DNA from 3 places in the Kribbella sp. NPDC058245 genome. Region 2 is predicted to be linked to each of the others. Evidence: riboswitches for the same ligand, from Rfam matches in the RefSeq annotation. Region 2 holds a riboswitch; each other region holds the start of a gene.
What was found. A riboswitch is a leader RNA that binds a small molecule or an ion and turns the genes downstream of it on or off. The one in region 2 is predicted to bind ZMP and ZTP.
Positions count from the first base shown of each region.

Region 1: it holds a riboswitch for ZMP and ZTP, as region 2 does, so the genes downstream of both, ACFVWG_RS35750 (glycine hydroxymethyltransferase) here and ACFVWG_RS18005 (bifunctional 5,10-methylenetetrahydrofolate dehydrogenase/5,10-methenyltetrahydrofolate cyclohydrolase) in region 2, are expected to answer to the same signal.
Region 3: it holds a riboswitch for ZMP and ZTP, as region 2 does, so the genes downstream of both, ACFVWG_RS28900 (5-aminoimidazole-4-carboxamide ribonucleotide transformylase) here and ACFVWG_RS18005 (bifunctional 5,10-methylenetetrahydrofolate dehydrogenase/5,10-methenyltetrahydrofolate cyclohydrolase) in region 2, are expected to answer to the same signal.

Region 1 covers NZ_JBHVWY010000020.1:23,733-34,122, forward strand. The annotation lists gene cysD (sulfate adenylyltransferase subunit CysD) at 1-314, opposite strand, end outside; gene ACFVWG_RS35720 (phosphoadenylyl-sulfate reductase) at 311-997, opposite strand; gene ACFVWG_RS35725 (nitrite/sulfite reductase) at 1,140-2,828, opposite strand; gene ACFVWG_RS35730 (winged helix-turn-helix domain-containing protein) at 3,236-3,796, shown strand; gene ACFVWG_RS35735 (glycoside hydrolase family 9 protein) at 3,843-5,702, shown strand; gene ACFVWG_RS35740 (amidase) at 5,826-6,974, shown strand; gene ACFVWG_RS35745 (GbsR/MarR family transcriptional regulator) at 6,971-7,435, opposite strand; gene ACFVWG_RS35750 (glycine hydroxymethyltransferase) at 7,500-8,951, opposite strand; ZMP/ZTP riboswitch at 8,980-9,062, opposite strand; gene ACFVWG_RS35755 (acyl-CoA dehydrogenase family protein) at 9,061-10,390, opposite strand, start outside.
Region 2 covers NZ_JBHVWY010000007.1:34,169-44,558, forward strand. The annotation lists gene ACFVWG_RS17955 (tRNA (adenine-N1)-methyltransferase) at 1-805, shown strand, start outside; gene arc (proteasome ATPase) at 875-2,617, shown strand; gene ACFVWG_RS17965 (hypothetical protein) at 2,627-2,923, opposite strand; gene ACFVWG_RS17970 (hypothetical protein) at 3,020-3,352, shown strand; gene ACFVWG_RS17975 (NUDIX hydrolase) at 3,387-3,872, opposite strand; gene dop (depupylase/deamidase Dop) at 3,955-5,475, shown strand; gene ACFVWG_RS17985 (ubiquitin-like protein Pup) at 5,545-5,754, shown strand; gene prcB (proteasome subunit beta) at 5,763-6,605, shown strand; gene prcA (proteasome subunit alpha) at 6,630-7,490, shown strand; gene ACFVWG_RS18000 (NUDIX hydrolase) at 7,487-8,101, shown strand; ZMP/ZTP riboswitch at 8,112-8,202, shown strand; gene ACFVWG_RS18005 (bifunctional 5,10-methylenetetrahydrofolate dehydrogenase/5,10-methenyltetrahydrofolate cyclohydrolase) at 8,226-9,092, shown strand; gene aroH (chorismate mutase) at 9,134-9,502, shown strand; gene ACFVWG_RS18015 (prephenate dehydrogenase) at 9,499-10,390, shown strand, end outside.
Region 3 covers NZ_JBHVWY010000013.1:251,292-261,681, reverse strand. The annotation lists gene ACFVWG_RS28920 (FAD-binding oxidoreductase) at 1-994, opposite strand, end outside; gene ACFVWG_RS28915 (2-hydroxyacid dehydrogenase) at 1,073-1,978, shown strand; gene ACFVWG_RS28910 (WD40/YVTN/BNR-like repeat-containing protein) at 1,989-3,068, shown strand; gene ACFVWG_RS28905 (MoaD/ThiS family protein) at 3,065-3,337, shown strand; gene ACFVWG_RS28900 (5-aminoimidazole-4-carboxamide ribonucleotide transformylase) at 3,344-4,255, opposite strand; ZMP/ZTP riboswitch at 4,273-4,352, opposite strand; gene ACFVWG_RS28895 (hypothetical protein) at 4,414-5,403, shown strand; gene ACFVWG_RS28890 (class I SAM-dependent methyltransferase) at 5,400-6,119, opposite strand; gene ilvD (dihydroxy-acid dehydratase) at 6,174-7,841, shown strand; gene ACFVWG_RS28880 (acetolactate synthase large subunit) at 8,661-10,390, shown strand, end outside.

The DNA.
Region 1 (10,390 bases), on a different contig from region 2:
CGCAGCCCCAGCTGGGCCACGGTCGTGTCGCGGTAGTCGAGCACCTCGGTGAAGTTGTGCCCAGTATCGACGTGCAGCAACGTGAACGGCACACCGGCCGGCGCGAACGCCTTGCGGGCCAGGTGCAGCATCACGATCGAGTCCTTGCCGCCGGAGAACAAGATCACCGGGCGCTCGAACTCCGCCGCCACCTCACGGAAGACAAAGATGGACTCGCTCTCGAGTGCGTCCAGCTCGGTCACCGTGTTGGTACTCAGGGGAGCCTCCAGTGCTCGGGGCGGTGGGGCGGGGAAGGTATCCAGGACTGCGGTCATGTGTGGAGCCCGCATTCGACCTTGCCCGTGCCCGACCAGCGGCCGCTGCGCGGGTCCTCACCGGGGGCGACGCGCTGGGTGCACGGTTCGCAACCGATCGACGGGTAACCGTCGTACTGGAGCAGGTTGACCAGTACGCCGTTGTCGCTGATGTAGGTATCCAGGTCTTCCTGGGTCCACGGGGCGATCGGGTTCAGTTTCACCATGTCGCGCTTCTCGTCGTACTCGACGACGGGAGTGTTCGCGCGGGTCGGCGCCTCCTCGCGGCGGATGCCGGTAACCCACGCCTTGTAGTGCGACAGGTGCCGGTTCAGCGGCTCGACCTTGCGGAGTGCGCAGCACTGGTCCGGACGACGCTCGTACAGCTTCTCGCCGTACTCGGCGTTCTGCTCTTCGACAGTCTGCAGGGGAGTGGCGTTGATGAGGTTGATCGGCAGCATCTGCGCGACCGCATCGCGGGTGCCGATGGTCTCGACGAAGTGGTAGCCGGTGTCGAGGAAGAGCACGTCGACGCCGGGAGCCGCCTCGGCCGCCAGGTGGGGGAGTGCCCCGTCTGCCATCGAAGCGGTCACCACGAGGTCGTCCCCGAAGGTCTCCCGCGCCCACGCCAGCACTTCCTGTGCCGAGGCGTCGGCTAGTCGAACGTTCGCCTCCTCGGCGAGCGACTTCAAGTCAGTACTCATTCGACATTCACCCGCAACCCGATCATCTTGAGCGAAAACACCCGTGCACACGGCCGGCACTCCCACGCGCCATGGCCCTCTTCGGAAGGACGAAGGTCCTCGTCCCCGCAATAGGGGCAGTAGAGAGGGGCAGCACGTTCACTCATGTCAACGCCTCCTGATCCGCACGGGTGGCCCACTGGGCGAAGCGCTCTCCCTCGGTGCGCTCCTTCAGGTAGTTCTGGGTGACGCGCTCGACGTAGTCGGTCAGGTCGTCGGACGTGACCTTGTGGCCGCGCAGCTTGCGGCCGAAGCCGGCGTCCAGGCCGAGGCCGCCGCCGAGGTGCACCTGGTAACCGGGTACTTGGTTGCCGCTGGCATCCATCACGAGCTGACCCTTGAGGCCGATGTCGGCGACCTGGATCCGGGCGCAGGAGTTCGGGCAGCCGTTGACGTTCACCGTGATCGGTACGTCGAGGTCGGGGATCCGCTCCTCGAGCTCGTCGATCAGCTGGGCCGCGCGGGCCTTGGTCTCGACGATCGCCAGCTTGCAGAACTCGATGCCGGTGCAGGCCATCGTGTTCCGCCGCCAGGCCGACGGCCGGGCCTGGAAGCCCAGCGCGGCCAGCGCCGCCACCAGCGACTCGACCTTCGACTCCTCGACGTCCAGCACGATCAGCTTCTGCTGGGCGGTGGTCCGGATCCGGTCCGAGCCGTGCGCCGCGACGACGTCCGCGACCTTGGCCAGCTTCTCGCCGGAGACGCGACCGACGACCGGCGCGACACCGACGAAGTACTTGCCGTCCTTCTGCTTGTGCACGCCGACGTGATCGCCCTGGACGGCGGGAATCTCGGGCGCGGGTCCGTCGATCAGCTTCCGCTTGAGGTACTTCTCCTCGAGAACCTCACGGAACTTCTCGATACCCCAGTCCGCGACCAGGAACTTGATCCGCGCCCGGGTCCGCAGCCGGCGGTAGCCGTAGTCGCGGTAGATGCTGCAGATACCCCACCAGGCCTCGTGCACCTCGTCGAGCGGCACCCACGCGCCGAGCCGCTGCGCGAGCATCGGGTTGGTCGACAGCCCGCCGCCGACCCAGACGTCGAAGCCCGGGCCGTGCTCGGGGTGCACCACGCCGACGAACGCGATGTCGTTCACTTCCGGTACGACGTCGTGCGACGGGTGACCGGTCATCGCGGTCTTGAACTTCCGCGGCAGGTTCGAGAACTCCTGGGTACCGATGTACTTCTCGACGATGTCGTCGATGGCCGGGGTCGGGTCGATGATCTCGTCCGCGGCGATGCCGGCCACCGGGCTGGAGATGATCACCCGCGGCACGTCACCGCAGGCCTCGGTCGTGTACAGGCCGACGGCCTCGAGCTGCTGCCAGATCGCGGGCACGTCCTCGACCCGGATCCAGTGCAGCTGGATGTTCTGCCGGTCGGTGATGTCGGCGGTGTCGCGGGCGTACGTGGTGGAGATCTCGGCGATCACCCGGAGCTGCTCGGTGCTCAGCTGGCCGCCCTCGATGCGGACCCGGAGCATGAAGAACTTGTCGTCGAGCTCTTCGGGCTCGAGCGTCGCGGTCTTGCCGCCGTCGATCCCGGGCTTGCGCTGGGTGTACAGCCCCCACCAGCGGAAGCGGCCGCGCAGGTCGGCCGGGTCGATCGAGTCGAAACCGCGGTGCGCGTAGACGTTCTCGATCCGGGCCCGGACGTTCAGGCCGTCGTCGTTCTTCTTGTTCTCCTCGTTCTTGTTCAGCGGCTCGCGGTAGCCGAGGGCCCACTGACCCTCGCCCTTGCCCTTACGGGGGCGGGGCGCCTTGGCGGGGGGAGCAGAGGTGACGCCAGTCATCCGGCAGGTGTCCTTGTCGTTATGACAGGTGCGTCCGCCGCAGGGGGGATCGAAACGTCGTCGGTTCGATGCGTCTGCGCGGTGCGCACCCAGCGGTGATCGGGGAGATCAGGGGGCCTCGAGCAGGCCCGGCGGGGTGGCTGTCAGAACATCGAAGGACAACAGATGGCGCTGCGCATCCGCCCGAGGTCGACATGAATCCGACCTACGAGGTGAGTGGAGCGGGCAGCGAGCATGTTCACAAGAGTCAGCGGGAACGGCCGACAAATCAACCCATCATCCTGCATCGCGAGATGCGATCTCACGATGTGGCTATCTCCACCAGTCTGGTGGGAATTGTTCCACGCCTGAAATCGTGCAGGCAATGGGACTTGTACAAGCAATCTTGTCTAACTACCCTGGACGGCATGTCACCCAAGAGGGCCCGCACGCCCGGAGCATCCCGGGTCCAGGCCGTGGATCATCCGCTACGGCGCCGCCTGCTCGACCTCCTGGCCGTCGACGGGCCGTCCACCGTCTCGATTCTGGCGGCCACCACGGGGGAGATGGTCGGCAACATCAGTCATCACCTCAAGGTGCTCGCGACCGCCGGGGTGATCGAGGAGGTCCCCGAGCTGGCGAAGGACAAGCGCGAGCGGTGGTGGAAGAGCGTCTGGTCGTCGTACTCGTGGCGTCTCGGCGATGACGAGCCGGGCGCGGAGCTGATCGGCGGGGTGGCCGAGGAGAGCAATGTCACGTACCGCGCCGCCAAGGTCCGGGACTGGGTTGCGCGCCGCCCGGAGTACGGCACGGCGTGGGCCGAAGCGGAGCTGACGCTCGATGTCTGGCTGCGCCTGACGCCGGAGCGGCTGGCCGAGCTCCGAGGCCGGTTGCAGGACGTGCTCGAGGAGTACGTCGACCAGCCGTCGACCGAAGCGGAGGCGGAGCCGGTGTATCTGTTCGCCCAAGGAGTGCCGGCGCAGCCGTAAGCCCTGTACTTTTCCTCGGATCAACAGGAAACTTTCCTAACTGTTGATGGAGGAGGTCGTGGTGAAGGCGTTGTGGCGGGTGGGGTCGGTTCTGATGGCGGCGGGGCTGGTGCTGGGCCTGGTCGGTCCGGTCGAGGCCGCGACCGGGGGTGCGGTGCGGGTCAATCAGCTGGGGTACGGCGCCTTCGACGGTAAGGCGGCGTATGTGCTGAGCCAGGGTGCTGTGACCGGTCGTGCCTTCCGGGTGGTGGACGACCGCGGCCGGCAGGTGCTGACCGGGCGCGTCGGCACTGAACTGGGGGAGTGGAACGCGAAGTACCAGCACGTGTCCGCGCTGGACCTCTCACGGTTGTGGGTGCCGGGGACGTATCGGGTCGAGGTGCCAGGGGTTGCGTCGTCGCCTGCTTTTGTCATCCGGGCTGATGGGGATGCGCTGGCGACGTCGGCGAAGGACAAGGCGGTGACGTTCTTCACCGAGCAGCGGGACGGCGCGAACGTCGTACCGGGTTCGCTCGGGCGCAAGCCTGCGCACCTGACGGATCGGTCCGCGTCGGTTTATGAGACACCGACGTTCGTCGATCCGGAGACCGATCAGACGGTGGGGGAGTTGCGCCGGATCGGTGCTCCGGTGGATGTCGAGGGCGGCTGGTACGACGCCGGCGACTACCTGAAGTTCACGCACATCGCGGCGTACTCGGAATCGTTGCTGTGGGCATCGACCCGGGATGCGCGGCAGCCGGATAGCAAGGTACTGAACGAGGCTCGGCACGGGCTCAACTGGCTCGACAAGATGTGGGACGAGCGGTCGAAGACCCTCTACATCCAGGTCGGCGTCGGGACCGGGAACGCCGAAGAGACGTTCATCGGCGACCACGACATCTGGCGGCTGCCGGAGGCGGACGACCACCTGACCGCGCCCGCGGAACGTCACCTGCGCAACCGGCCGGTGTTCCGCGCCGCGGCGCCGGGGAAGCCGATCAGCCCGAACCTGGCCGGCCGGACGGCGGCCGCTTTCGCGCTCGCGGCGCAGGTCGAGGCGCGGACCGATCGCAAGCTGGCTCGCAAGCATTTGGAGACCGCGGCGCAGATCTATGCGATGGCCAAGACCACTGGGGTCGGCCAGTTGGTGACGTCGCTGCCGTTTGCCTTCTACCCAGAGTCCGCGTGGCGCGATGACCTCGAGTTGGGCGCGACTGAGCTGGCGCTGGCGGCTCAGCGGTTGGGCGATCGGCGAGCATCCGGTTGGGTGCGGCAGGCGTCGTACTGGGCTGATCAGTATCTGCAGCACGAGGCTGGAGGCGACACGCTCAACCTGTACGACGTGAGCGCGCTGGCGCATGCGGACCTGATCCGCGCGGCGCGGCCGGACCGTCCGTTGGTTCGCAAGCTGACGAGTGATCTGCGGGCGCAGCTCGAGATCGGGGCCAAGCGGGCGGCCGGTGATCCGTTCCGGGCGGGAGCGCAGTACGCCAACTTTGACGCCGTACCGCACACCTTTGGCCTGTCCGCGACCGCGCGCCTCTACCACAAGGCGACGGGCGACCGCCAGTACGACGCCTTCGGTGCGCAGCAGCTCGACTGGGCGTTCGGGGCCAACGCGTGGGGTGTGTCGTTCATGGTCGGCGTCGGCGCGAACCCCGGGCGCTGCCCGCACCACCAGATCGGCAACATCACCGGCCGCCAGGTCGTGGGTGCCGTCGTCAACGGGCCGAACTCGGCGGAGCTCTTCGAGGAAGGACTCGGGGACAACCTCGACGGCATGAACCCGTGCCCGGCCAACGGCGTCGACGCCTACGCCGAGTTCACCGGCCACGGCTCGCGCTACGTCGACGACGTCCGCTCCTGGCAAGCCTCCGAACCCGCCGACGACTTCGCCGCCATCGCCGTCTACGCCCTCACCCGCTAGGAGCTGTACCGACGGACGGGTAGTGGTCGGCCTGTGGAGGTACCCGCACGATGCTGGTAGGCGGGGCAGCGCGGCCCAGCGGTGACCTCTACCCGTTCTTCGGTACACGTCTACAGTTGCGGGGTGCTGAGTGCGGGGGAGATCGCGGCCGGGGTTCAGGCGGGTTCGCTGGATGCCGTTAAGGTGATCGAGGAGGCGCTGGAGGCTGCTCGGCGGTTGGATCCGGTGCTGCATTTTCTGGAGGAGCTGGATGGTGAGCGGGCGCTTCGGCTGGCGAAGGAGGTTGATCCCTCCGGGGCGCTGGCTGGGGTGCCGTTCTTGGTGAAGGCTCGGACGCCGCCGGAGTCGCCGATCCTGGAGCGGTTGCTGGCGGCGGGAGCGATTCCGATCGGTACGGCGACGCGGGCGCGACCGGGTCCCGGCTCGCAGACGTATGGGTGGAACGGGTCTGAGTACACACGGAACCCGTGGGATCTCACGCGGTCGTCAGGTGGGTCGACGGCTGGGGGAGCGGCGGCGGTCGCGGCGGGCGTCGTACCGCTGGCGACTGGTGGGGATAGCGGTGGGTCGCTCAGGATTCCGGCGTCGTTCTGTGGGCTGGTGGGATTCAAGGGGACGCTCGGCCGAGTGCCGCGCGCTGTCGGGCGGGCCCTGGGTGGGTTGACGACCGCTGGGGTGATCGGCGCGAACCTGGACGACGTGATGCTGGCGACGAGCCTCGCGAGTGGACCGCATCGGCTGGATCCGACCGCGTTGCCGCATTGGCCGGTGCCGATCCTTGCCGACGGCCCCTTTCGGGTCGCCTACCTGTCTAGCCTCAGTGCGTACGCCGTGGATCCGGGCGTCGACCGGGTTGTGCGCGACTGCTTGTCAGTCGTCGAGGTGGTCGACGTACCGCTCGAGCTGCTCCCGACGGACGACGCATGGCAGGCGTTGTCCGCACTGGATGCCGGACGCGGGGTCAACGCGGCAGAAGCCTCTTGTGCCCGCCAAGTGCGGGACCGGAACAACACAGCGCTTGCCGATCTGTTCGATGTCGTCGACGCACTCGTCACACCCACGACGCTGACCGTTGCCCACGGCTACGACCAGTACAACGAGAACATCATCGTCGGCGATCCGTGCTGGGCCTTCAACGTGACCGGGCATCCGGCGGTGAGCGTGCCGGCCGGACTCCTCGACGGGCTTCCCGTTGGAGTGCAGGTCGTCTCTCGGTACGGCGACGATGCGACCGCGCTGGCCGTGGCCAAGCAGTTGATGGTCAAGCTTTAGCGCGGGTGTTCGGCGCGCCAGTCCTTCATGGTCTGCTCGAGATCCGCGTGCACGAAGCTGAAGAAGTCGGCGGCCTCGGAGAGCCGGCGGCCGACGGTCGTGTCGGTGCCGAAGAGGCTCGCACCGTAGCTGCTGCTGGCGGCCCACTCGGTCAGCGCCTGGTTGCGGCGTTCGAGAATCGCGGCGAAGACGTCCTCGCGAATCCGGTAGTGGTCCTTGCGCGAACCGGGCATCCGCTCCCGCGAGATGAACGACATCTGGATCAGTTGCCGGACCGCGCCGGAGACCGCGGGCTGGCTGATCTTGAGGGTGTCGGCCAGTTCTGCCGCGGTCATGGTGCCATCGGGACTGACCAGCATCCGGCCCATCACCCGGGCCGACATCGTCGGTACGCCGCTGTTCGCCATCACACCGGCGAAGCGTTCGACGTACTGACTGATCTCTTCCGGAGTGGGCGCCATGATTGAACCTTACACAAACCAGCGCCCGCTCCACGGCTTGTGGAACGGGCGCTCGTGAGGGCTGTCAGCTGAGCTCGAGACCCGGGTAGAGCGGGTGCTTGTCGAGGATCTCGGCGGAGGCTGCGCGGGTCTTGTCGGCGACGCCGTCGGCCAACACGTACTTGGCCTTGGACGGCGCACCGGCGGCCGTATTGGTCGGTGTGGTGGCGGACAGCACGTCCACGATCAGCTCGGCGACCTTGTCGAACTCGTCGGCACCGAACCCGCGGGTGGTGAGTGCCGGCGTACCGATCCGGACACCCGAGGTGTACCAGGCGCCGTTCGGGTCGCGGGGGACCGCGTTGCGGTTGGTGACGATGCCCGCGTCGAGCAGCGCCGACTCGGCCTGGCGGCCGGTGATCCCGTACGACGAGACGTCGAGCAGGACCAGGTGGTTCTCCGTACCGTCCGTGACGAGCTTGACGCCACGCTTCATCAGACCCTCGGCGAGGGTGACCGCGTTGTCGGCGACGGCCTGCGCGTAGGTCTGGAACGACGGCTGGCGGGCCTCGGCCAGCGCGACCGCCTTGGCGGCCATCGTCTGGCTGAGCGGGCCACCGAGGACCATCGGGCAACCGCGGTCGACGGACTCGGCGAACTCCGGCTGGCACAGCACCATGCCGCCGCGCGGTCCGCGCAGGGACTTGTGCGTGGTGGTCGTGGTGACGTGCGCGTGCGGTACCGGGTCGAAGTCGCCGGTGAAGACCTTGCCCGCGACCAGACCGGCGAAGTGCGCCATGTCGACCATCAGGGTCGCGCCGACCTCGTCGGCGATCTCGCGCATCTTGGCGAAATTCACCTTGCGCGGGTAGGCCGAGTAGCCGGCGATCAGGATCAGCGGCTTGAACTCACGGGCCTTGCGCGCGACCTCGTCGTAGTCGAGCAGGCCGGTCTCGGCGTTGGTGCCGTAGGAGTGCTGGTTGAACATCTTGCCGGAGATGTTCGGGCGGAAGCCGTGCGTCAGGTGACCGCCGGCGTCCAGCGACATGCCGAGCATCTTCTGGTCGCCGAGCGCCTTGCGGAGCTTGGCCCAGTCCTCGTCGGACAGGTCGTTGACGTGCTTGGCGCCGACCTCGGCCAGCGCCGGGGACTCGATCCGCTGGGCGAGGATCGCCCAGAAGGCGACCAGGTTGGCGTCGATCCCGGAGTGCGGCTGGACGTAGGCGTGCGGGGCGTTGAAGAGCGCCTTGGCGTGCTCGGCCGCGGCGGTCTCGACGGTGTCGACGTTCTGGCAGCCGGCGTAGAAGCGGTGCCCGACGGTGCCCTCGGCGTACTTGTCGGACAGCCAGTTGCCCATCGTCAGCAAGGTGGCGGGGGAGGCGTAGTTCTCACTCGCGATCAGCTTCAGCGAGGAGCGCTGGTCGGCCAGCTCGGCCTTGATCGCGCCCGCGATGGTCGGCTCGACCGAGGCGATCACCTGCAGGGCGTTGTTGTACGCGGCCGACGCCGCGGCGGCGTCGAAGGGTTGGTGAGTCATCGAAGTCTCTCCTGCGGTTGCAGTGGGTCGAAGGCACCCAGGCGCACGGTGCCGACGGGTTTCGCTCCCCGGTGGTTCTCCACCTTCAGCGCGCCAGTCGCGACAGCGGTCAGCCTATCGTGCGCTCGACGATCTCCCGGAACGGTGTCGTTCGCGGAAGTGTCCCGAACACGCCGCCCCAGTCCCCGGCCAGTCGCGACGCCACGAACGCGTCCGCCACCGCGGGCGTCGAGTACCGCACCAGCAGCGACGCCTGCAGGCACAACGCCATCCGCGCGGCCAACCGCCGCGCCCCGGCCTCAGCCCCCTCGATGTCGGACAGCGCCTGCAGTACGTCGCTCACTGCCGCGTCGAGCCGGTGATCAGCACCCTGCGCCGCCCCAACTTCCAGCAGCCACGCCTCCAACGACTCCGGCCGCCGGAGCGCCCGCAGGACGTCGAGCGCGTTGACGTTGCCCGACCCTTCCCAGATCGAGTTCAACGGCGACTCCCGGAAGAGCAGCGGCAGCCCCGACTCCTCCACGAACCCGTTCCCGCCGAGACACTCCAACGCCTCAGCCACCATGAACGAGGTCCGCTTACAAACCCAGAACTTCGCCAAGGGAAGCGCGATCCGCCGGAACGCCCCGGCGCGCTCATCACCTGACGCCGAGGCGTCGACCGCCGCGGCCAGACGCATCGCGAGAGCGGTTGCTGCTTCGCTCTCGATCGCCAGGTCCGCCAGGACGTTTTGCATGGCGGGTTTGTCGACCAGGAGGCTGCCGAAGGCGGAGCGGTGCTGGGCGTGCCAGGTGGCTTCGACGAGGGCTCTTCTTTGCAGGGCGGCGGAGCCCAGGACGCAGTCGAGGCGGGTGGCGGCGACCATTTCGATGATCGTCCGGACGCCGGCGCCTTCGTCACCCAGGCGGTAGCCGATGGTGTTGTGGAACTCGACCTCGCTGGACGCGTTGGAGCGATTGCCGAGTTTGTCCTTCAGCCGTTGCAGGGCGAACGTGTTCCGGTTGCCATCAGCAAGGACTCGCGGTACGACGAAACAGCTCAGCCCGTCCGGCGCCTGCGCGAGCACCAGGAACACGTCGACCTGCGGCGCCGAGCAGAACCACTTGTGCCCGTTCAGCAGGTACTCCTCGCCCGTAGGCGTCGCCGTCGTCAGGTTGGCCCGGACATCGGATCCACCCTGCTTCTCGGTCATCCCCATCCCGGCCAGCACGCCACGCTTGGCTGCGCCGGGCAACCGTCGTACGTCGTACTGGGTCGCGGCCAACTGCGGAACCCACTCGGCCGCGAGGCGCTCGTCAGCCCGCAACGCCGGTACGGCGGCGTACGTCATCGAGATCGGGCAGCCGTGGCCCGGCTCGACCTGCGACCAGACGTAGAACCCGGCCGCCCGCGTCAGATGCGGCGACGGCCGGTCACTCGTCCACGGCGCGGCCTGCAGC
Region 2 (10,390 bases):
CGACGAGCTGATCGACGGCCCGGACGCCGTCGTGATCCGCTCCAAGGGTGGCGTCGAGTACCTCGCGCTGCGGCCGTTGATGGCCGACTACTCGGTCTCGATGCCGCGCGGTGCCGCGGTGATCTACCCCAAGGACACCGCGCAGATCGTCACGATGGCCGACGTCTTCCCGGGCGCGAAGGTGGTCGAGGCGGGTGCCGGGTCCGGCGCGCTGACCACCGCGCTGTTGCGGGCCGTCGGCATCCATGGCCAGGTGATCTCGTTCGAGCGCCGCGAGGACTTCGCCGAGGTCGCGCGCAAGAACGTGACCGGCTTCTTCGGTGCCGAGCACCCGGCGTGGCGGCTCGAGGTCGGTGACCTGGTCGAGAACCTGAACGAGACCGATGTCGACCGGATCATCCTCGACATGCTCGCGCCGTGGGAGTGTATCGACGCCGCGGCGGGTGCGTTGAGCCCCGGCGGCGTGTTCTGCGCGTACGTCGCCACCACGACCCAGCTGAGCCGGGTGGTGGAGACACTGCGGGCACACGGCGAATTCACTGAGCCGCGCGCGTGGGAGTCGCTCGTGCGAGACTGGCATGTGGAGGGTCTGGCGGTTCGTCCGGGACACCGGATGCAAGGTCACACCGCCTTCTTGGTCACTGCCCGACGGATGGCGCACGGGGTTCAGGCACCCCGCAAGAAGCGCCGGCCGGCACCGGGCGCGTACGGCGACGACTACACGGGCCCCCGTCGCGGTGACCCCATTCATGACGCTGTTGAAGATGTGCCGAAGACAACAGGTTCATCCGCAACCGACACGTGATGGGATTCAGCTTGCCCAGTGAGGTTTTCTGGGTAAGGTCCATAGGGTCGAGCCCCACATGGTGAGGTGATGATCGTGGCTGGAGACGAGAGTCCTACCGCGGCAGAGCTGCGTAACCAGGTCCGGTACCTGGAGGCCGAGGTCGCAGCGTTGCGGCGTCGGTTGTTGGAGCACCCGGCTGACAGCCGGTCGCTCGAAAGCAGGCTGTCCGAAACACAGGCCTCCTTGGCGAGTGTCACCGCTCAGAACGAGCGGCTGGCCGACACGCTGCGGGAGGCGCGAGAGAAGATCATCGCCCTGAAGGAGGAGGTCGACCGGCTGGCGCAACCGCCGTCCGGATTCGGCACCTTCCTCGGCCGCAACGACGACGACACGCTGGACGTGTTCACCGGGGGCCGCAAGCTCCGGGTGGCGGCCAGCCCGTCGATCGACCTGGACGAGCTCAAGCTCGGCCAGGAGCTGATGCTGAACGAGGCGCTGAACGTGGTCGAGGTCTGCGACTTCGAGGTCGTGGGCGACGTGGTGATGCTGAAGGAACTGCTGGCCGACGGCGAGCGGGCACTGGTGATCGCGCAGGCCGACGAGGAACGGGTCGTCCGGCTCGCCTCGCCGCTGCTCGACATCGCGCTGCGCACCGGCGACTCGCTGCTGCTGGAGCCGCGCTCCGGCTATGTGTACGAGAAGATCCCGAAGTCCGAGGTCGAGGAGCTGGTCCTCGAAGAGGTGCCGGACATCGACTACACCCAGATCGGCGGCCTGGCGGGCCAGATCGAGCAGATCCGGGACGCGGTCGAGATGCCGTACCTGCACAAGGACCTGTTCCTGGAGCACGAGCTCAAGCCGCCGAAGGGTGTCCTGCTGTACGGGCCTCCGGGCTGCGGCAAGACGCTGATCGCGAAGGCGGTCGCGAACTCGCTGGCCAAGAAGGTGGCCGAGCGGACGGGTGTCGAGGGCAGGTCGTTCTTCCTCAACATCAAGGGTCCCGAGCTGCTGAACAAGTACGTCGGCGAGACCGAGCGGCACATCCGCCTGGTCTTCCAGCGGGCCCGTGAGAAGGCGTCCGAGGGGATGCCGGTGATCGTGTTCTTCGACGAGATGGACTCGCTGTTCCGCACCCGCGGCTCCGGTGTCTCCTCCGACGTCGAGAACACCATCGTCCCGCAGCTGCTCAGCGAGATCGACGGTGTCGAGGGCCTGGAGAACGTGCTGGTCATCGGCGCCTCGAACCGTGAGGACATGATCGACCCGGCGATCCTGCGGCCGGGCCGGCTGGACGTGAAGATCAAGATCGAGCGTCCGGACGCCGAGGCGGCCCGGGACATCTTCTCGAAGTACCTGACCACCACGCTGCCGCTGCACGCCGACGACCTCGGCGAGTTCGGTGGCGACCGGCGGTCGTGCGTGAACGGGATGATCCAGCGCACCGTCGAGCGGATGTACACCGAGGCCGACGAGAACCGGTTCCTCGAGGTCACCTACGCCAACGGTGACAAGGAGGTCCTGTACTTCAAGGACTTCAACTCGGGCGCGATGATCCAGAACATCGTCGACCGGGCCAAGAAGATGGCGATCAAGGCCTTCCTGGACGAGAACCAGAAGGGTCTGCGGGTGCAGCACCTGCTGCAGGCGTGTGTCGACGAGTTCAAGGAGAACGAAGACCTCCCGAACACGACCAACCCCGACGACTGGGCCCGCATCTCCGGCAAGAAGGGCGAGCGGATCGTCTACATCCGCACGCTCATCTCCGGCAAGCAGGGCACCGAGCCGGGCCGGTCGATCGACACAGCGACCAACACCGGTCAGTACCTGTAAGGCGTTACCTCAGCTGCCCCGAAGCCCCTCTGGCTTCGGGGCAGTTGCCGTTCGGGCCTGCCAGCGGTTGACCGCCAGCGGAGCCGCGGCGGCGACGCCGGCCTTGGCGAAGACGATGAGCCACAGGCCGGCCAGCACGAACAGCTCATGCGGCCGCATCCAGCGGTCCAGGCTCGTGCCGAAGGTGTTCAGTAGCCAGCCGCCACCGACCAGCCAGTAGGCGCTCAGGACGGCGTACAAGGCTCCGAGGGCACCGATCGTCCACGCGGCGGTGCTGGCAGCAGTTCTGGTGAGTTCGCGACGCACGCGGAGGAGTCTCTCAGGGGCACTGTCCGGAGGCTGGGGAAGGGTAGGGGTTTCCCCCGATAGCTGTGGCAGGCGGCCGGTCCTACCGTGAACGGTATGGCGACGGACGAGGTGCGCAAGGACCTGCGAGCGGCAGTAGCCGCCCGCCAGGAGCTGGGGGCGGAATACGAAGCAGAGATCATCGAAGGCTTCCTGGAACGCCTCGACGCCCAGCGCCGCGCCACCGTCGTACCGGCGCAGCCGCAGCCCCCGGCCAACCCGAGCCGCGAACGCGACCCGGGCGGCCTGGCACTCGCGATCGTCTCGATGGGCGTCGCCATCCCGATCACCGCGATCTCGGCCAACATGGTCGGCTTCACCGGCGTCGTGGTCAGCTGGGCCGGCCTGGTCGGCATCAACCTCGCCCGCGCCTGGGGCCGCCGCCGCTAGCGCACGCAGGCGATGCCACCTGCCGATGGTTGCATCAGAGCAGGTCGCGGATGTACGCGCCGAGGAGTGCGGTGGTGTCCGGGACGAAGGACCACTCGCCCAGACGTCGTACAAGCTCTGATGGGGTCATCCAGGCGCCCCAGGCGACCTCTTCGGGCTGGTGGGTGACCGGGCCGTCCCAGACGCAGGTGTAGAGATAGGCGTGGTAGTTGGTGAAGTCGTCGGCGTAGTCGCCTTCGGGCAGCTTGGTGAGCTCCACGCCGCTGATGCCCAGCTCCTCGGCGAGCTCGCGCACCACCGCGTCGTACGGGTCCTCACCGGCGTCGATGACGCCGCCGGCCATGAAGTCGTAGCAGGCCGGGTAGACGTCCTTGGTGTCGGTACGGCGATGCACGTAGATGTCGCCGGCCGCATTCCGGACGAGTACGCCGGTCGCGGAGTGGCGCAGGTTGTCGCGGCGCATCACCGATCGCGGCTGTGCATCGATGACCACGTTGTCGTCGCTGAGAATCGCCACCATTTCGTCCACGCGGGCAGTCTCACACGAGCGCCTGTGGACAAAGCACCCCGGTTTGGGGGCGGAACCGCGTAGGCTCGTGAGCATGAGTGTGCGGCGCATTATGGGGACCGAGACCGAGTTCGGCATCTCGGTGCCCGGCCAGCCCGGGGCCAACCCGATGCTGACCTCGAGCCAGGTGGTGAACGGCTACGCCCAGACGCAGCCACTGGCGCGCAAGACCCGGTGGGACTTCGACGAGGAGCACCCGCTGCGGGATGCGCGGGGCTTCGACCTGAGCCGGGAGGTGGCCGACACCAGCCAGCTCACCGACGAGGAGACCGGCCTGGCCAACGTCATCCTCACCAACGGCGCCCGGCTGTACGTCGACCATGCCCACCCGGAGTACTCCGCCCCCGAATGCACCAACCCGCGCGACGTGGTGGTCTGGGACAAGGCCGGTGAGCTCGTGATCATGGAGGGCGCGCGGCAGGCCCGGCAGATCCCCGGTGCGCCGCAGCTGAACCTCTACAAGAACAACACCGACAACAAGGGCGCGTCGTACGGGTCGCACGAGAACTACCTGATGCGCCGGTCGACGCCGTTCGCGTCGATCGTGCGGCACCTGACGCCGTTCTTCGTCAGCCGCCAGGTCGTCACCGGCGCGGGCCGGGTCGGGATCGGCCAGGACGGCGGCACGAACGGGTTCCAGATCAGCCAGCGCGCGGACTACTTCGAGGTCGAGGTCGGCCTGGAGACGACGCTGAAGCGGCCGATCATCAACACCCGCGACGAGCCGCACGCGAACCCGGACCGCTACCGCCGGCTGCACGTGATCATCGGTGACGCGAACCTGTCGGAGATCTCGACGTACCTGAAGGTCGGTACGACGTCGCTGGTGCTCGCGATGATCGAGGACGGCTGGCTGACCGACGACCTGGGTGTCGACCGCCCGGTGCAGGCGCTGCACGAGATCAGCCATGACCCGACCTGCCTGCATCTGATGACGCTGAAGGACGGCCGCAAGCTGACCGCGGTCCAGTTGCAGACGGAGTATCTGGAGCAGGCGCGTAAGTACGTCGAGGACAAGTACGGCGACGACGCGGACCGCCAGACCAAGGACGTGCTGTACCGCTGGGAGCAGGTGCTCGACCAGTTGGCGATCGATCCGATGAAGCTGGCCGACCAGCTCGACTGGGTCGCGAAGTACAAGCTGCTGCAGTCCTACCGCGACCGCGACGGCCTCGAGTGGGACGACCCGAAGCTGCACCTGGTCGACCTGCAGTACGCGGACCTGCGCCCCGACAAGGGCTTGTACTACAAACTCGTCAGCTCCGGCCGGATGAAGCGTGTCGTGACCGACGAGGAGATCCGGATGGCGGTCTCGCACCCGCCGACCGACACCCGCGCCTACTTCCGCGGCCGCTGCATGCAGCAGTACGCGCCGCAGGTCGCGGCCGCTTCCTGGGACTCGGTGATCTTCGATCTGCCGGGCAAGGAGTCGCTGCAGCGGATCCCGACCCTGGACCCGCTGCGGGGCACAAAAGCCCATGTCGGTGCCCTTCTGGACCAGTGCGACACCGCGAGTGACCTGGTTCGCACCATCACTGGGGGTGCCGCCGGGTAGGGTCGCTCTTAGAAGCAACGGGAGAGCGGTTGGGCGTCTCTTCCACTGCGGTTCTAGGAGGTGTGAGCGATGGCGAAGGACGGCGGGCAGCAGCACAAGCAGCCGAAGCGTTCGACGACCGAGGAAGAGGTCGAGCAGTCGACCACGTCGGAAGACGTGGCCGAGCGCAAGGAACGGCTCGACGAGGATGTCGACTCGATCCTCGACGAGATCGACGAGGTGCTCGAGGAGAACGCCGAGGAGTTCGTCCGCGGGTTCGTGCAAAAGGGTGGGGAGTGAACCGCTCGATGACATTTGATGCCTCCGGCAGGTTGCCGGAAGCCTTCCTGACCCCAGGTGGCACGTCGTTCATGGACTTCCTGGCCGGGCACGCGCCCGACCTGTTGCCCGGACGGCGCAGCCTGGGGCAGGCCGACTTCTCCGACCACGTCCCGCACGGTACGACGATCGTCGCGCTCACCTTCGCGGGTGGCGTGGTGATGGCCGGCGACCGGCGGGCCACGATGGGCAACATCATCGCCTCGCACGACATCGAGAAGGTGTTCCCCGCCGACGAGTACTCGGCGGTCGCCTTCGCGGGCTCGGCCGGGTTCGGGATCGAGATGGTCCGGCTGTTCCAGGTCGAGCTCGAGCACTACGAGAAGCTCGAGGGCACCACGCTCAGCCTGGACGGCAAGTCCAACCGGCTGAGCGCGCTGATCCGGGGCAACCTGGCGATGGCGATGCAGGGGCTGGCCGTGGTGCCGCTGTTCGCGGGCTACGACCCTGACCGCAAGGGCGGGCGGATCTTCTCCTACGACGCCACCGGCGGCCGCTACGAGGAGACCCACTTCCACAGTGTCGGCTCGGGCTCGCTGTTCGCCCGGGGCTCACTGAAGAAGCTCTACCGCGAGGATCTGTCGGCGACCGACTGCGCGATGGTGGCGATCCAGTCGCTGATCGACGCTGCCGACGACGACTCGGCGACCGGCGGCCCGGACATGCTGCGGCGGATCTTCCCGGTGGTCGGCGTGGTCACCGCCGACGGCTACCAGCGGCTGCCCGAGGACGAGGTCGCCACGCTGGTCGACGCGGCCTGGGCGCAGCGCCACGTGCGCCCCGACGGCCCCGCTTCGGCGTCCCTGACCTGATCCCCATCGACTGATAGAGGACGAATGAGCACGCCGTTCTACGTATCCCCAGAACAGCTGATGCGCGACCGGGCGGACTTCGCCCGCAAGGGCATCGCCAAGGGCCGCAGCGCGATCGCGCTGCAGTATGCCGACGGCATCCTGTTCGTCGCGGAGAATCGTTCGCCCGCGCTGCACAAGGTGGCCGAGATCTACGACCGGATGGCGTTCGCCGCGGTCGGCCGCTACAACGAGTTCGAGAACCTGCGGATCGCCGGCGTGCGCCTGGCCGACATGCGCGGGTACTCCTACGACCGGCGCGACGTCACCGGCCGGGCGCTGGCCAACGCGTACGCGCAGACCCTCGGCGCGATCTTCTCCTCCGGTGGCGAGAAGCCGCTCGAGGTCGAGATCCTGGTCGCCGAGATCGGCGCCTCCACGGCCGACGACCAGATCTACCGGCTCACCTACGACGGCTCGATCGCCGACGTCCGTGGCTATGCGGTGATGGGTGGCCAGGCCGAGCAGGTCGCGGAGTATGTCGGCGAGCACTACTCCGAGGGCATCTCGCTGGCCGGGGCACTGCGCCTGGCCGTCGACGCCCTCGGTCACGACAGCTCCGAGCCGCGTGAACTGACCTCGGACCAGCTCGAGGTCGCCGTACTGGACCGGACCCGGACCCAGGTGCGGAAGTTCAAGCGGATCTCGGAGGAGACGCTCGCCCGGATCCTGTCCGAGTCCCAGCCGGCCGCCGACATCGAGGAGGCCACCGCGGAAGCCGCTGCGTCGGCCGACGCCGAGCCGGCCACCTCGGCTGGAACGTCGTCAGCTTCGTCTTCGTCTTCGGATGATGACGACGCGCCGATCGCTCCGCCGGAGGACCCCGACGACAGTCGTCCGCTGTGACGGACCGAACCACCGACTCAGCCGCCACGTCCGACGTGGCGGCTGAGTTGTCTCGGGCCGCCGACCCGCAGCCGTGGGAGCTGCTGGGGGAGAAGGTCGCCTACCAGCGGTTTCTGACGGTGAAGGTTCGCCGCTACCGGATGCCGAACGGTCACGAGGTCGATTGGGACGTCACCGGCCCGGAGTCCGCGGCGGCCGTCGCGGCCGGTGTCACCGTGCTGCCGCTGACCCCGGACGGCCGGATCGTGACGGTCCGGATGTTCCGTCCCGGTCCGGACAGCGTCGTCACCAACCTGCCCGGCGGCCTGATCGAGCCGGGGGAGGAGCCCGAGGTCGGCGGCGCCCGCGAGCTCGAAGAAGAGACCGGCTACACCTGCGAAAGCATCGAGATCGTCGGCTGGCTCTGGGCCGGTACGTCGTCGACCTTCCGCAAGTACGTCGCCATCGCCCGCGGCTGCCGTCCCGACGGCAAGCAGCAACTCGATGACGCCGAGGACTGCGTCCCGGTCGAGCTGAGCGTCGACGAGTTCCGCGCCGAACTCCGCGCGCCCGGCGGCATGACCGGCACCGACACCGCCTACCTGGCCCTGGATCACGCAGGTCTGCTCTGACGTAAAATAACGCTGGGTCCGCGACTGGCGTTGAGGTGGAGTACCACCGGGGAGCGGCCTGCCGGAGGATCCGGCTGTCGCCGCGCGCCTGGGCACTCGACCTGTTGCCCGAAGGAGTGCGCCCATGACCGCCGAACTGATGATCGGGACCGACCTCGCCGCCGAGATGGTGACGAACGCCGCCGCCCGTGCCGAGAAGCTGCGGGAATCGACCGGGGTGCAGCCGTGCCTCGCGACCGTGCTCGTCGGTGACGACCCGGCCTCCGCGACCTACGTGCGGATGAAGCAGAACCGCAGCAAGAAGGCCGGCATCGGCTCACGCAGCGTCGTACTGCCGGCCGAGACCACCACCGCCGAGCTGATCGCGACCCTCACCGAACTGTCGAACGACCCCGAGGTGCACGGGATCCTGCTGCAGCACCCGGTGCCGAGCCACATCGACGAGCGCGCGGCCTTCGAGGCGATCGACCCGCGCAAGGACGTCGACGGGGTGACCATGCACTCGTTCGCGGCGATGGCGTTCGGGGAGCCCGGGTTCCGGTCGTGTACGCCGGGCGGGATCATGCGGCTGCTCGAGGCGTACGACGTACCGCTGTCCGGAGCGCACGCGGTCGTGATCGGCCGCAGCCCGATCCTCGGCAAGCCGGCCGGGATGTTGCTGCTGGCATCGGATGCGACCGTGACCTACACCCACTCACGCACCGTCGGCCTGCCCGACATCGTCCGTACGGCGGACATCGTGGTCGCCGCGGTCGGCAAGGCGAACTTCGTCCGCGGCGACTGGCTGAAGCCGGGCGCGGTCGTGATCGATGCCGGATACAACGAAGGCAACGGCGACGTGCATTTCGGTGAGGCCTCCGAGGTGGCTCGGTTGATCACCCCGGTTCCGGGTGGGGTCGGGCCGATGACGATCGCGCTGCTGCTGGAGCAGACCGTAGCCGCGGCCGAGGTTTCCGAGACGGCTGTCCAGTCCGTGGAGACTCTGGCCTAGGCTGTAGAGGTTGTCGGAACAGTTTGACGAGGAGGCGTGACGTGGCGGTGCGGGCGATCCGGGGAGCCACCCAACTGGACGCGGACGAGCGCGAGCACCTGCTCGAGCGGACCGCCGAGTTGGTGAAAGCTGTCCTGGAGGCGAACGATCTGGACAGCGCGGATCTGATCAGCATCCTGTTCACCGTCACGCCGGACCTGAGCTCGGAGTTCCCGGCGGTCGCCGGCCGTCAGATCGGACTGACCGACGTACCGCTGATGTGCATGCAGGAGATCGCCGTACCGCATGCTCTCCCGCGGGTGGTGCGGTTGATGGTGCACACCGAGTCGGATCGTTCCCGCGACAAGATTCAGCACGTCTACCTGCACGGCGCGACCGCGCTCCGTCCCGACCTGACAGGCGCCCAGTGACCGAATTACGTGGCCCGGTTCGCATCGTCGGTGCCGGACTCATCGGTACGTCGATCGGCCTCGCCCTGGCCCGGTTGGGTGTCGTCGTGGAGCTGGTCGACGCGAACCCCGACAACGCGCTGATGGCCGAGCGCATCGGTGCCGGATCACGGCTGGTGCAGATCGAACCGCAGCTCGTCGTGGTCGCCGTACCGCCGGACCACGTCGGCTCGGTGATCGCCGAGCAGCTCGCGCAGACCGACGCGATCGTCACCGACGCCGCGAGCGTGAAGTCGAAGCCGCTGACCGATGCCCGGCTGCTGTCGGCGGACCTGACCCGGTACGTCGGCAGTCACCCGATGGCAGGTTCGGAGCGCAACGGCCCACTGGCCGCGCGCGCCGACCTGTTTGACGGCGCCACCTGGGCAATCACCCCGCACGAGACGAGCTCACCCGAGGCCGTTGAGCTCGTCCGCTGCCTCGCCGAGGCGTGCGGTGCGCGGACAGTCGAGCTGTCGGTCGAGGACCACGACATGGCCGTCGCCCGCGTCTCCCACCTGCCGCAGCTGATGTCGTCCCTCGCCGCCGGCACCCTCGTCGACGCCCCGAACTCACACCTGCAACTGTCCGGCCAAGGCGTCCGCGACGTCACCCGCATCGCCGCCGGCGACCCCGGCCTGTGGACCCAGATCGTCTCCGCGAACTCAGCCGCCCTCACCGGCCTGCTCGAGCAGATCCGCGACGAGCTCGACCGCGTACTAGTTGCCCTCGGCAAAGAAGAAGCCGGCGACGAACTCACCTCCATGCTCGCCCGCGGCGTCTCCGGCGCCATCCGCGTCCCCGGCAAGCACGGCGCCCCACACATCGACCTGGTCAGCGTCCTCGTCACCATCCCCGACCGCCCCGGCC
Region 3 (10,390 bases), on a different contig from region 2:
CAACATCCTGTACGACGCGCTCGCGCGGCGGCTGACCGCGGCGGGCACTGATCCGGGCCGCAACCTGATGACGGTTCTCGAAGCCGACGAGCTTGTGGAACACGTCGCTGCGACGCCACCGGCGCGGCCAGAACCGCCGTACCCAAGGGTTCTGGGCACCGAAGGCGGCCGAACACCAGAACCAGTCGGTGTCCCAGCGCCACAGGTAGTCGTGTGCGGTGAGGACGTCGGTCTGTCGCTGCTGGATGGAGCGGTAGAAGATCTGCTGGCCGGTGTAGTCACTCGTCTGGGCCACGGCGTCGCTGTTGCGGCCGAGCGTCAGATAAGCCTCTGAAGGGGTGAACGCAACCCCGTCGACGAAGTGCACCGGCTCGTCGCGATAGGCGCCTGAGGCAACGATCCCGTCCAGGACCGGTGCCAGCTCGTCCAGAGACAACCGCACATGGCGCAGGGCGACGTACGGCGAGATGCGGTCGAGGGAGATCCGCAGCCGGGTGGCGTACCCGAGCGTGCCGTAGGAGTTCGGGAACATCCGGAAGAGGTCGGCGTGCTCACCCGAAGGCCGTGCGGTCACCACCTCACCAGCGCCGGTGAGGATGTCCATCTCCAGCACCGACTCGTGCGGCAGCCCGGCGCGGAACGACGAGGACTCGATCCCGAGCCCAGTCACCGCTCCACCCAGCGTGATCGTCTTGAGCTGTGGGACCACCATCGGCGTCAGCCCGTGCGGCAGGGTCGCCGCGACCAGGTCCTCATACGTGCACATGCCCTGTACGTCGGCCGTCCGCGCGACCGGGTCGACACTGATCACGCCGGTCAGCCCGGACACGTCCAGCCCCGGCCGCTCCACCGCCGTACGCGGGCGGAACAGGTTCGAACTCTTCTTCGCCAGCCGGACGGGTTCGCCCACGGGGATGCGCTGGTACGACGCCCGCAGCCGCCCTACCGCCTGATCGTGATCGAGCGTGGCAGCCACATCCGATGTCGAAGGCACCTAATCAGAGTACGACGGTGATTCGGAGGGCGCATGGGACTTCTGTCACGGCGAGCGGCCCGGGGTAAGTTCGGACCTATGGGTGACTTGGTGAAGGCAGCGCTCCCGTGGGCGGATCCGGAGCGGGTGCTGCGGGGGGTGCCTGAGGGGGTGGCGGCGCAGGCTGATGGGGCTGAGTTCTATGTGCCTGAGTACATGGGTGTGGTGGACTTCCCCGCGGTGTTCGCGACGATGCCGGACCTGAAGGTGGTCCAGTTGCAGACTGCTGGGTTCGAGGGTGTGCTGCCGCATCTGCCGGAGGGCGTCACCTTGTGCAATGCGCGGGGTGTGCACGACGCGTCGACGGCCGAACTGGCGGTCGGGCTGATCCTGGCGTCGTACCGGCGGATCCCTCGGGCGGTCCGCAACCAGGACCTTGGGGTGTGGCCCGGCGACAACTATGGCGAGATGGATGACTCGCTGGCGGATCGGACCGTGCTGATCATTGGGTACGGGTCGATCGGTGAGGCGCTGGAACGGCGGCTGGCCGGGTTCGAGTGTGAGGTGGTTCGGGTCGCGCGGCGGCCGCGGGACGGCGTACATCCCACGACTGACCTCCCTGACCTGCTGCCGCGCGCGGATGTCGTCGTACTGCTGACTCCCGCGACTGACGAGACGCGCGGCATGGTCGACGCCAAGTTCCTCAGCCAGTTGAAGGACCGAGCGCTGCTGGTGAACGTGGCTCGCGGAGTCATCGTCGACACCGACGCTCTCATCGCCGAGCTCGCCACAGGCCGTATCTCCGCCGCCGTCGACGTCACCGACCCCGAGCCGTTGCCGTCGGGGCATCCGCTGTGGTCTGCTCCGAATGTGCTGATCAACCCGCACCGTGGGGGTGCCTCGACGGCGTTCGAGCCGCGGGTCGCCCGGTTGGTGCGGGCGCAACTGGAGCGCTACGTGCGCGGCGAAGCACTCGTCAATGTGGTGGCAGGGCCGCCACGGTAGGAGGACAACGATGTCCGAGGCTGTACTGCTGATCGGGACCAAGAAGGGGCTCTGGATCGGCCGCAGCGACGCTGCGCGCCGGGAGTGGAGGCTCGACGGGCCTGCGTTCGAGATGCAGGGCGTGTACGCCGTGGGCATCGACACTCGCGGTGAGCGGCCGCGGCTGTTCGTGGGCGGGACGAGTGAACACTGGGGGCCGGCGGTCTTCCACTCCGACGACCTCGGCGCGAGCTGGGACGAGCCGCCGGAGGGCGCGATCGGGTTCCCCACGGGGACGGATGCGTCGCTGGAGCGGGTCTGGCAGATCCAGCCGGGCGTCGAACCTGGTGTCGTGTACGCCGGGAGCCAGCCGTCGGCGTTGTGGAAGTCGACCGACGGGGGAGTGACGTTCGAGCTCGTCCGCGGGCTGTGGGACCACCCGCATCGTGAGCAATGGGGTGCGGGCTTCGGCGGTCAGGCCGTCCACACGGTGCTGCCGCATCCGACCGACCCCGCGCGGATGAGCGTCGCGATGTCGACCGGCGGGGTCTATCAGACGGCCGACGGCGGTACGACGTGGTCGCCGGCCAACCACGGGATCAAGGCGTACTTCCTGCCCGACCCGGATCCGGAGTTCGGTCAGTGTGTCCACAAGCTCGCGGGGCACCCCGCCGTACCGGATCGGCTGTTCGCGCAGAACCATCACGGGGTCTATCGGTCCGATGACGGTGGTCAGATCTGGAAGTCGATCGCGGACGGACTGCCGTCGGACTTCGGCTTCCCGATCGCTGTGCACCCGCACGAGCCCGACACCGTGTACGTCTTCCCGCTGGTTGCTGACGGCAACCGAATTCCTCCGGACGCCACCTGCCGCGTCTACCGCTCGCGCGACGCGGGAGCGACCTGGGAGCCGTTGACCAAGGGCCTGCCCGACGTCTCCTACGTTCCCGTCCTGCGTGACGCGCTGACGACCGACACCGCCGACCCGGCCGGCGTGTACGTCGGCACTCGCGACGGCTGCGTCTACGCCAGCGCCGACGCGGGCGACACCTGGAGCGAGGTCGCTCGCCACCTCCCCGACGTACTCACCCTGCGGGCCGCGGTCCTGTGATCACCCTCGACCTCCCACCGGTACTGCGCCCGTTCGCGGCCGGTGCCGATCGCGTCACCGTCGACCCCGGCCCGGACCCGACGGTGCGCAGCGTCCTCACCGCCCTCGACGCCCCACTGCGCCGCCGCCTGATCGACGAGCAAGGCGCCGTACGGCGGCACGTCAACCTCTTCCTCGGCCAGGACAACGTCCGCGACCTCGCCGGCGCCGACACCCCACTAACCGACGGCGACCACCTCCTCGTCCTCCCCAGCGTCGCCGGCGGCTAGCCCTCGTCAGTGGCGGAAGAGGCGGACGTTGGTGGGGGACCAGGTGATGTTGGCGGCCGTGCAGGCGGCGGCTACCTGGTCTGAGCGGATGGAGCCGGCGGGTTCGGCGATGTGGGCTACGCCGAAGCGGGCCGCCTCGTCCACGTTGTCGGGGAAGGGGAGAGCGCCGTCGGAGACCATGGAGACGCCAGTCAAGGGCTCGTTCGAGTGGCGGGACCACCAGGAGGCGGCTTTGAGGCCGGCTGTCCTCGTGCAGTCGACTCGGGATTGCTGGCCGGCGCCGATGCCGATGGCCATGCCGTCCTTCAAGAGAGCGACGGTGTTGGACTGGGTGTAGCGGACGACGATCAGGCCGAGCAGGAGATCGTCAGCAGCCGCCGATGGGACCTCTGGGCTCAGGAGGTCCCGGGTCAGCGGGAGGTCGTCGCGATGTTGACTCAACCGGAGACCGTAGAGCTCGCGCACCTCCTCCAGTGGCGGCTCGAACGCGGGGTCCGCCTCCAGCACCAGATACGTGCCGCGCTTCTTCGCGGCCAGGATCTCCACGACACCCGGCTCGAAGCCGGGCGCGATGATCCCGTCGCTCACGACACGGCGCAGCACCTCGGCGAGCTCAAGATCCACCGGGTGTGACACCGCGACGAAATCGCCGTACGACGACTTGGGGTCGGCGTCGCGGGCACGGCGGTACGCCTCCACAACCGTCGTACCGAGGGCGGCGCCGGCCGGCGAGACATGCTTGTACGACGCGGCTGCGGGCACCCCGAAAGCAGTCGCGGCTTCGCGGACGAGTTGCCAGCCGGTGAGGGCGTCGAGGACGTTGATATACGACGGACTGCCCGAGACCACCGTGAACGGAGCGCGGGCTCCGATGACGGCAAGAGCGGCAGGCTGGTGGGGGTTCATTCCGTAGCGCAAGAGAGGCCTCCAGAAGCTGGAGGCGCCCAGGCGGTCGACGCCACGTAGTCGGCCGCTCCCCGGTGGTGACCCACCCTCGCCAGTCGCGGTAGGTCAAGCTTATTGCAGGAACGTGCAATTGGGGTCCAGAGCCGCCAGAACGGTCTTACGATCCGCGAATGGGGATCTTCTCGCGGAAGGCGGCGCCGGGCGTCGACGTGTCCGGCCTGAGGCTGGACCAGGCCTGGCTGGACGCTGACCTCGACACGGCCTATGCGGCGGTACGGCGGGGAGATCTGTCCACCGGACTGGCGTTGCTCAAGGTCACGCCGGCCAACACCAACCTGCGGTCGATCCGCGCCACCGGCCTTGCCAAGGCAGCGGTGGGGCGGAGCGAACAACTGGAGCTGCGGCTGGAGGCCTACCCGAAGGATCCGGATCTACTGCTCTGGTACGGGCAGACGCTGGTCTTCGAGGCGTGGGCGGTGCGAACCGGGCAGCGGGCCAAGGACGTGTCGGCGCAGCGGTTCACGACGTTCCACGACATTCTCCGTACGGCGGCCGAGGTGTTGCAGGGCGCGATTGTCTCGGCGGCCGACGACGCGGTCCCGTGGGAGGTGCTGCAGTGGGCGGCCCTGGGGCTGCAAGCGGAGTTGGAGGACAAGGCGGAGATCTTCCACGCCGCTCTCGTCCGTCACCCGGGCAGCTACGCGGCGCACACCGGCCGGGTTCAGGTGCTGGCGAAGAAGTGGTCCGGTCTGGAGCTGGCTGAGCTGATCGAGTTCGGCGACGGCGTGGTGGAGCGGGCGCGGCCGGGCAGCGTGCTGTGCACGATCGCGGCCAACGTGTTCAATGAGGTCTGGCTCGAGATCGCCTCCGACAAGGAGCGGACGAAGGTCGAGCGAATGAAGCGGTACGCGAGCGGCGTCACAGCCCGGCGACCGCAGTTGCTCGCGGCCCGCGACAAGTGGTGGAACGACGGCCGGACGCCGGACCCCGCTGACGTCTCGGCCAACGGGACGATGGCGTTCGCGCTCAAGTGGGCGGGTGCGAAGCGGGAAGCGATGGAGCACGCCACCCGCACCGAGGGCCGAATCGAGAGTGTCCCGTGGGGTTACGTCGGCGGCCTCACCGGCTTCGCCGACGCCCTCACGAAGCAGATGGACTAAAGCTTTTCCGCACGGAAGACCATCAGGCGGGAGTCCGGCTCGAACGGCTGCTCGTGCCAGCCGGCGTACACATTGACGATGAACCCGGCCGCCTCCAGGGCCTTCGAGATCTCGTCGACGGACCGGAAGAACAGCTCGGTGCGATAGACGTCGTCCCGGCCGTCGTCGTACAGGTTGTGTGCGTCGAAGACGACCCGGCCGTCGTCGCTGACCTCGATGAGGTCGAGCCATTCGGTGAGGTGCCCGATCGCCGTGTCGCGATCCCCGTACGTCGCCTCGCGCGTCCACGACTCCCACGCCCGGGCCGCGGGGTTCCGGGACTCGAAGACCAGTACGCCGCCCGTCCGCAACGCACCCGCGATCGCGGCGAAGGGTTCAGCGAGCGAAGGGATGTGCATCAATGTGTTCCCGGTGCAGAGCACCAGGTCGACATCGCCGGTCGGCTCGACCATGCCGGCGTCGCCGGAGATCCAGGTGACCGTGCTGGGCGTACGGCGGGCGTAGTTCAGCATCGTGAGGCTCGGGTCGATGCCGATCACCTCGCGCCCGTCCACGGCCAGTGAGCGCGCGAGCAGCCCGGTACCGCAGCCGAGATCGACGATCTTCGAGACCTTCAGCGAGTCGGCCACCGCATGGAAGTACACCGTGTCGTCGCCAGGAGGGTTGTCGAGGTCGTAGAGCTCGACCAGTTGCTCGTCACCGTAAGGATCATCCACCCGGCGAACGCTAGAGAGACCGAAGCACGAGGGCAAAGTGTTTAGAGTGAGCCCATGGTCGATGTGAAGCCCCGCAGCCGCACTGTCACCGATGGTCTGGAAGCTACCGCGAGCCGAGGGATGCTCCGAGCGGTCGGCATGGGGGACGACGACTGGGTGAAGCCGCAGATCGGCGTGGCCTCGAGCTGGAACGAGATCACCCCCTGCAACCTCTCGCTGGACCGGCTCGCGAAGGCGGTCAAGGAAGGCGTGCACGCGGCCGGTGGGTACCCGCTGGAGTTCGGCACGATCAGCGTCTCCGACGGCATCTCGATGGGCCACGTCGGCATGCACTACTCACTCGTCAGCCGCGAAATCATCGCCGACTCGGTCGAGACCGTGATGGAGGCCGAGCGCCTCGACGGCTCGGTCCTGCTGGCCGGCTGCGACAAGTCCCTGCCCGGCATGCTGATGGCTGCGGCCCGGCTCGACCTGGCGTCCGTCTTCCTGTACGCCGGTTCGATCATGCCTGGCCGTTTGGGCGACAAGGACGTGACGATCATCGACGCCTTCGAGGCGGTCGGCGCGTGTGTTCGCGGCCTGATCACTCGCGAGGAGGTCGACGCGGTCGAGCGGGCGATCTGCCCGGGTGAGGGTGCGTGCGGCGGCATGTACACCGCCAACACGATGGCGGCGTCCGCCGAAGCTCTCGGGATGTCGCTGCCCGGATCGGCCGCGCCGCCCGCGGTGGATCGCCGCCGTGATGGCTATGCGCGCAAGTCCGGCGAGGCCGTGGTCGGCCTTCTGCAGAAGGGGATCACGGCCCGGCAGATCCTCACCAAGGAGGCGTTCGAGAACGCGATCGCCGTGGTGATGGCGCTCGGTGGCTCGACGAACGCCGTACTGCATCTGCTCGCGATCGCGCGCGAGGCCGAGGTCGATCTGACCCTGGCCGACTTCAACCGGGTCGGCGAGAAGGTCCCGCACCTGGGTGACCTGAAGCCGTTCGGCCGCTATGTGATGACGGACGTCGACCGCGTCGGCGGGATCCCGGTGATCATGCGTGCGTTGCTCGACGCGGGTCTCCTGCACGGCGACTGCCTGACCGTCACCGGCAAGACGATGGCCGAGAACCTCGCTGACATCGCGCCGCCGGATGTCGACGGGGCGATCATCCGCGCACTGGACAAGCCGATCCACCCCACCGGCGGAATCACGATCCTGCACGGCTCGCTCGCGCCCGAGGGTGCGGTCGTGAAGAGCGCCGGGTTCGATTCCGACGTGTTCGAGGGTACGGCGCGCGTCTTCGACGGCGAGCGCGCCGCGATGGACGCCGTACCGGAACTGAACCCGGGCGACGTGGTCGTGATCCGCTACGAAGGCCCGAAGGGCGGCCCGGGGATGCGCGAGATGCTCGCGGTCACCGGCGCGATCAAGGGCGCCGGCCTCGGCAAGGACGTGCTGCTGCTCACCGACGGCCGGTTCTCCGGCGGTACGACGGGATTGTGCGTCGGCCACGTCGCGCCCGAAGCCGTCGACGGCGGGCCGATCGCGTTCGTCCGCGACGGCGACCGGATCACCCTCGACGTCGCGAACCGCACGCTCGATCTCCACGTCGACGCCGACGAACTGACCCGCCGTACCGAAGGCTGGACGCCCAAGCAACCCGCGATCACCAAGGGCGTCCTCGGTAAGTACGTCCGCCTGGTCGGCTCAGCCTCCCAAGGCGCCACCTGCGGCTAACCGCCCCGCCCGCTCCACACCCGCCCCGCCCCGCCCCGCCCCGCCCCGCCCCGCTTCGCTCCCGACCCCCGTCCTGCCTCCGCCCCTGACCAACCCCCATTTGCCTGCCTAACCACCCAGATCAGGGGTTAAGCACCCGCAACCACGGTGCCAAACCCCCGATTTGGCTGGCTAACCACTCAAATCGGCGTACTCCACGGTCGTCGAGCCCCGGACCCGTCTCGACCTCGCCCACCTCCGCCGGTGGCCGCCGTACCCCCTCCCGAAATTTGAACGGATCTCCCCTCAAGTTGCCCCCCTTCTCCCCCCGAAATTTCAGGGGAGAAGGGGCGAGTTCAACGGATATCCGGTCAAATGCACCGCGCCCGAGAGCCGGGCCGGGGGAACCGGCGGAGCCGGGGAGGAGTACCAGGCGTGGGAGGAGTAGGGGGCGCGGGAGGAGCAACGGTGCGTGGGAGGAGTAGGGGTGGGAGGAGTAAGAGGGCGCGGGAGGAGTGGGAAGAGGCGCCAGGGGGTGGGATTGGCGTCTCGGATGGTGGGACAGCGTGGTGCTGAACTTGACCTGGACCTTGTCGGCGGGCGAATAATGCCTACATGCGATCGATTCTCCTCGTACTTGTGCGGCGCGCCGACTGACGCGACCTCTGAGTCGAGCGCGCCCCTTCAGCCAACCGGCAGAAGGGGCCTTTTTATTGGACACAGTTGTTGCCAGGGCGACTATCTGAGACCCAGTAGCGTCAGGACAGCGAACACGAGCGAGGATGGATCGGTCGCGAAAAGCAAGGCCAATCAACGTGACTGGATTGAGGGAAGGCACTCATGAGTGAGCAGCTGACCGGGGCACAGGCTCTGATCCGCGCACTGGAACATGCCGGAGTGGACACCGTCTTCGGCATCCCGGGCGGGGCGATCCTCCCGGCGTACGACCCGATGCTCGACTCGACCCAGATCCGCCACATCCTGGTACGTCACGAGCAGGGCGCCGGCCACGCCGCGCAGGGGTACGCCGCCGCGTCGGGCAAGGTCGGAGTCTGTATGGCGACCTCCGGCCCGGGCGCGACGAACCTGGTCACGCCGATCGCCGACGCCTACATGGACTCGGTCCCGCTGGTCGCGATCACCGGTCAGGTGGCCAGCGCCGCGATCGGGACGGACGCCTTCCAGGAGGCCGACATCCGCGGCATCACGATGCCGATCACCAAGCACAACTTCCTGGTCAACGACCCCAACGACATCGCGACCACGATCGCCGAGGCGTTCCACATCGCCTCCACCGGCCGGCCCGGTCCGGTCCTGGTGGACGTGACCAAGGACGCGATGCAGGCCAAGGTCGACTTCGTGTGGCCGACCGAGCTGTCGCTGCCCGGGTACCGCCCGGTCACCCGCCCGCACCCCAAGCAGGTGCGCGAGGCGGCCCGGCTGATCGTCGCCGCCGAGAAGCCCGTCCTGTACGTCGGTGGGGGTGTGATCCGCGCGCAGGCGGAGGTGGAGCTGAAGGAGCTTGCCGAGCTGCTCGGCATCCCGGTCGTCACCACGCTGATGGCCCGCGGCGCACTGCCGGACACCCACGAGCTGCACTTCGGTATGCCGGGCATGCACGGTTCGGTCTCCGCGGTCGGCGCTCTGCAGCGTTCCGATCTGCTGATCACGCTCGGCGCCCGCTTCGACGACCGGGTGACCGGCAAGCTCGACTCGTTCGCTCCCGAGGCGAAGGTCATCCACGCCGACATCGACCCGGCTGAGATCGGCAAGAACCGCGTTGCCGACGTGCCGATCGTGGGGGACTGCAAGGAGGTCATCAGCGACCTCATCGCCGCACTCCGCACCGAGATCGCGAACAGTGGCCGGACCCCGTCGTACGACACCTGGCGGCACCAGTTGGAGTCGGTCCGGGAGAAGTACCCGCTCGGGTACGACGAGCCCGAGGACGGCAGCCTGTCCCCGCAGTACGTGATCCAGCGGATCGGCCAGATCGCCGGCCCGGACACGATCTACACCGCGGGTGTCGGCCAGCACCAGATGTGGTCCGCGCACTACCTGCCGTTCGAGAAGCCGCGGCACTGGCTGAACTCCGGCGGCCTCGGCACCATGGGCTACTCGGTGCCGGCCGCGATGGGCGCCAAGGTCGCTCGGCCGGACAAGACCGTGTGGGCGATCGACGGTGACGGCTGCTTCCAGATGACCAACCAGGAGCTGGTCACCTGTGCGCTCGAGGGCATCCCGATCAAGGTTGCCGTGATCAACAACCAGTCGCTGGGCATGGTCCGGCAGTGGCAGACGCTGTTCTACGACAAGCGGTACTCCAACACCGACCTGCACTCGAACCGGATCCCAGACTTCGCCAAGCTGGCCGAGGCGATGGGCGGGGTCGGTCTGCGCTGCTCCGACAAGGCTTCGGTGGACGCGACGATCGACAAGGCGATGTCGGTGACCGACCAGCCGGTCGTGGTCGACTTCGTCGTGCACCGCGACGCGATGGTCTGGCCGATGGTCGCCGCCGGCGTCAGCAACGACGAGATCCAGATCGCCCGCGACATGGCGCCCCAGTG